Regions from separate parts of the Erwinia sp. E602 genome, predicted to be linked through region 2. Evidence: predicted binding sites of a transcription regulator. Region 2 holds the regulator's gene; the other holds the start of a gene.
The links. The regulator Fur, encoded in region 2, represses iron uptake genes when iron is present. The targets are predictions, from matches to a motif close to ATAATAATGAGAACNACTATCAA.

Region 1: a site for Fur is predicted at 1,998-2,020, ahead of fhuE (ferric-rhodotorulic acid/ferric-coprogen receptor FhuE). Genes of this name have one in related genera too.

What each region holds. Positions count from the first base shown of each region.
Region 1 covers NZ_CP046582.1:229,887-233,835, forward strand. The annotation lists gene fhuE (ferric-rhodotorulic acid/ferric-coprogen receptor FhuE) at 1-1,832, opposite strand, end outside; gene GKQ23_RS02430 (NAD(P)-dependent alcohol dehydrogenase) at 2,354-3,370, opposite strand.
Region 2 covers NZ_CP046582.1:3,478,213-3,482,161, reverse strand. The annotation lists gene mtr (tryptophan permease) at 214-1,461, shown strand; gene GKQ23_RS17485 (hypothetical protein) at 1,482-1,679, shown strand; gene fur (ferric iron uptake transcriptional regulator) at 1,741-2,184, opposite strand; gene fldA (flavodoxin FldA) at 2,576-3,106, opposite strand; gene ybfE (LexA regulated protein) at 3,252-3,533, opposite strand; gene ybfF (esterase) at 3,684-3,949, opposite strand, start outside.

The DNA.
Region 1 (3,949 bases), 1.6 Mb from region 2:
TGCGGAGAAACGGCAGCGCCGTTACGTTCTTCGGCGATGTAACGCGATGCGCCGAAGGTCATCTGCCAGTTATCGGTCAGCGCACCGTTGACTTCGAACTCCACGCCGCGGGTAACGGAATCAACGGACTTCCATGCGTATTCGGTCGTACCAGGAACGTAGGCGTAGGTATTCACGCCCAGGTTGTTCTGCTCGGTGCGGAACAGCGACAGGTTGGCCGTCAGGCGGCTGTTGTTCCAGTCGCCTTTAATACCGGTCTCGTAGCTTTTACCCTTCGTCGGTTCCAGATACTTCGCCTCAATGCTGCGGACATTGTTCGGCTGGAAGATGCTGGTATAGCTGGCATAAACCGAGTACGTATCGTTAAGGTCGTAAGTCAGGCCGGCATAAGGCGCGATCTTATCGTTCTCTTTATTGCCGGTGGTGCCGTGGGCGGCCCACTGGGTGTAGCGTGCGCCCACCAGCAGCGACAGCGGATCGGCCAGCGAGAAGCGGGCGGCGCTGTACAGTGACTTCTGGCGGATAGTGTCGTCGCTTTCCACCTTCCAGTCAGCGTAGGTGCCTTGCGGAATGCTGCCGTTCCAGTTATTGAAGTCACCAATCAGCACGCCGTCCGATGAGGTGTTAAAGAAGTAGTTGTCCTGTTTGCTGTAGCTGCCGCCGAGCATCAGCTCATGGTTACGTCCGAATAGCTCAAACGGGCCATTAGCGTAAAGATCTACGGAGTCTGTTTTACGCGTACCCTTGTTCCAGCCGTTCAGCGCATAGACACCGGCACCGGTAGATTTATCCGGGAAGCCCCACGGATACATCTGCAGGGTATCAAAGGTGGTTTTACTGTGAGAGCCGTTAACCTGTGCCTGCCAGCCATTATCAAATTTCTGCACCAGGCTGGCATAGACCTTGTTGGACTCTTTATCGCTGTACGCCCAGTCTGAAGCGGTGTTAAAGCTCCGGTCGAAGTGGGTACGGCTACCGTCGCTGTAAAACACCGGCAGTCCGCCCCAGGTCGGGTCGCGGGTTTCGGTTGACTGATAGTCCCAGCCCAGCGTCAGCGTCGTCGAATCGGTGATATCGGCATCCAGTAGCGTGGTCAGGAAACGTTTACGCTTGTGGTAGCGGTCCAGCCAGCTGTCACCTTCTTCATAGCCGCCGATGGCGCGGGCACGTACGCTGCCGGTCTCATTTAACGGTACGCTTACGTCACCGACATAGCGCTGCTTGTCCCAGCTGCCGGTTTCCGCGCTCAGGCTGCCGGTGATGACCTTGCTGTCAGCGTGCTTGCGCACCATATTGACCGCGGCCGATGGGTAGCCGGAACCGGTGCTCAGGGCATTAGCACCACGAATCACTTCGACACGGTCGAAGATCGCCGTATCGCCCGCGGTTTCACCAAAATCCCAGATGCTGTCAACGATGGTCGGCACGCCGTCAAACAGGTAGTTATTAATCAGATTGCCGCGCGACCAGAACGAGACGCGCTCGGAGTCGATGCTGTAAGCCGAGACGCCGGTGGTGTTGTTCAGCACGTCGCCGATGGTGGTCAGGTTCTGATCCTGAATGCGCTGTTTGCTGATGATCGAGACCGACTGCGGGATATCGCGCAGCGCCAGCGCCATTTTGGTGCCGATATTGCTGGAGGTCACCGGCACGCTGTAATCGCTGCTCGCCTGGTCGGCCTGGGCCGTGGCTGAGGCTTCAACCGTCAGCGTTTTTTCCTGTTCATTGCTCACGGTAGCGGCAACGGCAGGCTGCAGGGCTGAGAGCACCAGCAGGGCGGCGAGAGAGGGAGTGAACCGGTGTAAACCAGCAGAGGTACGGGATGAAGACACGGTGAAGCCTCGTATTTTATTGGATTTTTTTTACGACACCCTGCACCGCGCGCGCGAAACGCGTTGCCAGATTCACGGGACCTGGCCGTCTGATTATTCCCTCAATAAACCGGTGAGGCGCTCTGGCGGCGCGTTCTGCACCGCAATCACTAACCTGGAATAACAACAAGAATGAGAACTATATGCATTCCGGCAGTGACTATAAACGATTTTTGGAGGATAGCGACAGTAATGATGTCAAAAAGTTCCGGATTTACGGGTGTTATAACGGTTACCAGGGTGTGACTGCGCGTTCTGCCTGAAGGGGAGTTCTGTCGTGGGTGCTGAGCAACCATCACGGAGGTAGGGGCTGACGTGAGCCGGATCGCGCAATGTCCCGATGTACAGGGAACCCGACCGGTCTGGCAACGACACCGGCCAGGGAAGACGTGCGCTTTACGCCTGCTAACCTGACCGGTGTCGTCTCAGAACGGGTTAACGCTGCAGGGCCAGCCGGGCGTCATAACCGGCTGACCGAACCGTCAGAAATCCGCTTTCAGCACCACGCGGAAGTTGGCCTTACCGGCGCGTACGTGATCCAGCGCCTCGTTGATTTTTGACATCGGGAAGAACTCCACCTGCGGCGCGATATCGCGGCGTGCCGCCAGCTTCAGCAGCGAGCGCAGCTGCCCCGGCGAGCCGGTAGAGGAACCGGTGATCGCTTTGTCGCCCATAATCAGGTCGAAAGCGCTGACCTGGAACGGCTTCATCACCGCACCGACGGTGTGGAACTTGCCCTTCGGTGCCAGCGCATCGAAGTAGGGTTTCCAGTCGAGATCGACGGCCACGGTGCTCAGCACCAGGTCGAAACGGCCGGCCAGCGCCTTCAGCGCTTCCGGATCGCGGCTGTTGACCACTTCGTCCGCGCCCATATCCAGGATCGACTGCTTTTTGGATGGCGTGGAGCTGAACGCCACCACTTCTGCGCCCAGCGCGTGCAGCAGCTTGATGGCGATATGGCCAAGGCCGCCGATGCCAATCACCGCCACGCGGCTGGTGGCGGTGATGTTGCTCATCAGCAGCGGTTTGAAGACGGTAATGCCGCCGCACAGCAGCGGGCCGGCGCTGGCCGCGTCCAGATTCTCCGGCAGCGGGATCACCCACTGCCAGTCGGCGCGCAGCTTCTCGGCGAAGCCACCGTGGTTAAGGATGGTTGGCGTGCTGCCGTTCTCGCAGTTAACCTGCTCACCGTTAATACAGGAGTCGCAGTGCTGGCAGCTTTTCGCCGTCCAGCCGATGCCGACGCGCTGGCCCACTTTCAGCCCCTTGTTCTGCGCCGCGTCGCCCAGCGCGCTGACCCGGCCAATCACCTCGTGTCCGGCGATGGTCGGATACTGCGAAATGCCCCATTCATTGTCGATCATCGACAGATCAGAGTGACAGACGCCGCAGTACTCCACCTCAACTTCAACCTCTTCTGCTGCCAGGGCGCCCGGATCGTACTCCCAGGGTTGCAGTGCCTGACCGGCTTCCAGTGCTGCGTAGCTTTTGATTTTCACTCGTGATACCTCAGATAAACGGTTATTAAGGCGTAAGTTTAGCCGCTTTTAAGCTGATTTCCGGAATTTCACAGCACGTGCTGTTCATCTGAGGGGCTGACCGGGGAAATTTCAGGCAAAAAAAAGAGCCTGACTCAAAGTCAGACCCTTTTTTCTGTTCCTGCGCCGGTTGGTGGCCGGGGGAGGAAACGGTACAGCTGCTACTCGCACTACCCAAGGAGTAGAAATTAAGCGATTTTGAATCCGTGGTCAAGGTTGTTGGTTGTAAAATAGACAAACCTCTGATGTAATCCAGCAGTGGTGTAATGCTGTTGTCGTCGTTTCTCAGTAGGGGTTAGTGCTTGATCGCTCTAAGATTTCTCCCAGCCAGACACCGGGTGGTGCCGCGTCAGGTGTGTCTCCACCTGCTGAGTGCTACTCGCATTACCCAAAGTGCAGATTGCGAGGGAAGCCCAAAGACATAAGCGATCTGTAGCGCTCGCCTTAGTAAAAGGAGTGCGCTCAGTGATAACTCTGACAGGCATTTTACTGGTCATGCAGATCCTGCTGGCCGGCGTGCAGATTATCGTTGCCTTCAGG
Region 2 (3,949 bases):
TTCCACCTGCTCTCCGCCGCAGTGGTACGTCCGTCTGTCTCTTTACGTTTCTGTAAATAAGAGTTTCCGATCGGAAGCTCTGCCATTTGCAGCTTAGTGGGTTAGTGTACTAGTTCGTGAGTATTTAACTCTGTAGACTGTGCCGCTTTAGCGTCGTTGCGCCAGATGTTGTCAGGCCTTTCAACGGCGCGGATTGTTTATCAGGGAGTTATTATGGTTTCACCCGTTTCTGCCACGCCGCTGCCCGCCACGCTGTGGGGCACGCTGATCATTAGCGGCACCATTATCGGTGCCGGGATGTTCTCACTGCCGGTGGTGATGGCCGGTGCCTGGTTTAGCTGGTCGACCGCGCTGCTGCTGGTGAGCTGGTTGTGTATGCTGCTCTCCGGGCTGCTGTTTCTGGAGGCCAGCCAGCACTATCCGGCCGGGGCCAGCTTTGACACCATCACCCGCGATTTACTCGGCAGGGGCTGGAACCAGATTAACGGCCTGTCGGTGGCCTTCGTGCTGGGCATTCTTACCTACGCCTATATCTCTGCCAGCGGAGCGATTATCCAGCGCACGCTGGGGCTGCTGGATATCCCGCTCTCCGCGCGCAGCGCCGGGCTGCTGTTTACCCTGCTGGTGGCGCTGTTTATCTGGCTCGGCACCGGCGTGGTCAGCCGCATGACGCTGATTGTTCTCGGGGCTAAGCTTGTCACTTTCCTGACCATTTTTGGCGGCCTGCTGTGGCACGTACAGCCCGCCACGCTGCTGGATAGCGCGGCTGAAGGCGGCCACTATCTGCCTTACCTGTGGATGGTGGTGCCGTTTTGCCTCGCCTCGTTTGGCTATCATGGCAACATTGCCGGGCTGAACCGCTACTACGGCCACCATGCTCAGCGCGTCGGCCGCTGCCTGATTTACGGCACGCTGCTGGCGCTGGCGATCTACTTTATCTGGATCCTCGGCACCATGGGGAACATTCCCCGCCAGGATTTCCGTGCGATAGCCGCGCAGGGCGGCAATATTGATGTGCTGGTCGCGGCGCTGTCCGGCGTGCTGCACAGTCCTTACCTCAACCTGCTGCTGAATATCTTCTCCAACTTCGCGGTCGCCAGTTCGTTTCTCGGCGTCAGCCTCGGCTTTTTTGACTACCTGGCCGATCGGTTTAACATCGATGGCACGCACGGCGGGCGGCTGAAAACCGCACTGCTGACCTTCAGCCTGCCGCTGGCGGCGGCGATGCTGTGGCCGGACGGCTTCCTGGTGGCGATCGGCTACGCCGGTCTGGCCGCCACCATCTGGGCGGTCATCACTCCGGCCCTGCTGGCCTGGAAGGCGCGGCAGCGCTTTGCCACGCCTGCCTGGCGGGTAAGGGGCGGAGCCATTCCGCTTGCGCTGGTGCTGGCCTTCGGCGCGCTTAACGTGGTGGTCTCGCTGCTCTCCTACGGCAACTGGCTGCCGGTGTGGAGCGGCTAACACCCCGTTCATCTGCGGGGATGATGCATCTGGCGGCATTGAGCAGCGCCGATCGGCGGCAGCTCCACGGTGCATTACCGGTGGTGATGTTTCATCAGGGTGTCGGCAACGGGAATAGCTGGCAGCTGTGGCAGCCGCAGCATCCGCCGGCGGTGAGCGGCAGCGTGCAGATCCGTAGCGTCAGCGGAAAACGGTTCAGCCGGGTTGAGAGTCTGTAATCGGAGATGTGCAGTAGGGAAGAGAACCGGTGGCAGGCCACCGGTTTTACAACAGGGGGGATTACTTGTCGTGCAGAGTTTCGTCTTCGCGGCAGTCGCCGAGAGCGCAATGGCCGTACAGGTACAGGCTATGGTTGCTCAGTTTGATACCGTGACGCGTGGCGATATCACGCTGACGGGTTTCAATCGATTCATCACTAAACTCAATTACTTTGCCGCAGTCCAGGCAGATCAGGTGGTCATGATGCTGCTGCTGGGTCAGTTCGAAGACAGATTTACCGCCCTCGAAATTATGACGGGTCACGATGCCCGCATCGTCGAACTGGTTAAGTACGCGATATACGGTCGCCAGACCAATCTCTTCGCCCATATCAATCAGGCGCTTATACAAGTCTTCCGCACTGACGTGATGGCCCTCAGGTTCCTGAAGCACTTCCAGAATTTTCAGTCGTGGAAGCGTGACTTTCAGGCCGGCCTTCTTTAATGCGGTGTTGTTGTCAGTCATGCGGATATTGTCCTGTTACTTAGCTGGTCACTTAGAGGCTGAAAGCCCTGAACATCGGTTGACGCTAAAGTTAGATGCGTCCCAGTATAGAACTGATACTTTAAAATGAAAACCGTCAGGGGGAAGTAAGCCACTACCGGATGTAAGGGATTGTACCATGACATCCGGTGTAGCCCGAACCCAAAATTAATTCGTTAACATTTCGGCCTTCCTCTGCCTGAGGCGCTGATTGCGACAATCGTCACAGCAAGGCGGCAGGGGGAGGAGAAAGCAGGTAACCGATGGGGTTATTGTACAGTTTTGGTGGTTAAAATTTCAAATATCTATCGATTACTTCTATAGGAAAAACCACTGGCCGGGTGTGAGGCAGCCCTCACTCCGGCCGACTGGCTTAAGCTTCGATGATCTCTTTTAACTGAAGTTCATCAAAAATTTGTTTTACCCACTTCTCAACGCGATCGTTGGTCAGCTCAGGCTGGCGATCTTCATCAATGGCGAGGCCGAGGAAGTGGTTATCATCGGCGAGACCTTTAGAGGCTTCAAAATGGTAGCCTTCGGTTGGCCAGAAGCCTACCAGCACCGCGCCGTTTGGCTCGATAATGTCGCGCAGGGTACCCATCGCGTCACAGAAGTACTCTGAGTAGTCTTCCTGATCGCCACAGCCAAACAGGGCAACCAGTTTACCATTGAAATCAACCTCTTCCAGCGTCGGGAAGAAGTCGTCCCAGTCACACTGGGCTTCACCATAATACCAGGTCGGAATGCCCAGCAGCAGAATATCGAAGGCTTCCAGGTCTTCTTTGCTGCTTTTGGCAATATCACGAACCTCTGCAACGTCTTTACCCAGTTGCTTCTGGATCATCTTTGCAATGTTTTCCGTATTGCCCGTATCGCTGCCAAAGAAAATGCCTACGATTGCCATGAGTTTGATAACCTCTTGAATCTTAATGGTATGGTGACTGCAAAATGGTTTGCATATAGCGCTAATAATAGCAGACTGCACTCAACGGATAAATGCGAAATGCCGCTGGTTTTGTCGCTTTGTGCGTAGCACTGCGGCCAGCGGCTCAGGATGGCAGGTGCTGTAACTGAGCCAGCAGCATCTCTTCAATCAGCTCGCTGCGGCTCATATTGCGCGCTTCCGCCAGCTGATTCAGCGCGTCAACCGCCTCGCTGTTCATTTTCAACTCAACGCGCTTAAGTCCGCGAACCTTGTCGCGCTTGAGCTGGTTGCGTTTGTTGATCCGCAGTTGCTCATCACGCGTAAGCGGATTGGTTTTCGGTCGTCCCGGGCGACGTTCGTCTGCAAACAGATCGATCGTGGTGCGGTCCGTGTTTTCTTTTGCCATAGGTCGGTGATTACTGAAAAGGCTGGGTTCTGATGAATTGGGCCGTCATGCCGCCTGAAAAACCATCAGCGGCAAAATTTTTGCGCGCCATCATACCCCACGCAAACTCATGACGACAATGATTTAACAACCCGGCTGAAGCATTTGTTTTTACAGCGCAAAAAAACGACGAATTGTGCGTAAAACCGCATCAGGCTTCTCGGCATGCACCCAGTGACCGGCCCCGGCCACCACGTGTGCCCGCGCCTGCGGGAACTGCGCCAGGATGGCTCCCCGGTAGTCATCACGGATATACGGCGACAGCTCACCGCGAATAAACAGTGCCGGGTGGGGCCACGCTGGCTGCGGCTGCCAGCCGATAATTTGCCCGTAGCAGGCTTCGATCGCCGGCACGTTAAAACGCCACTCACCGTTGT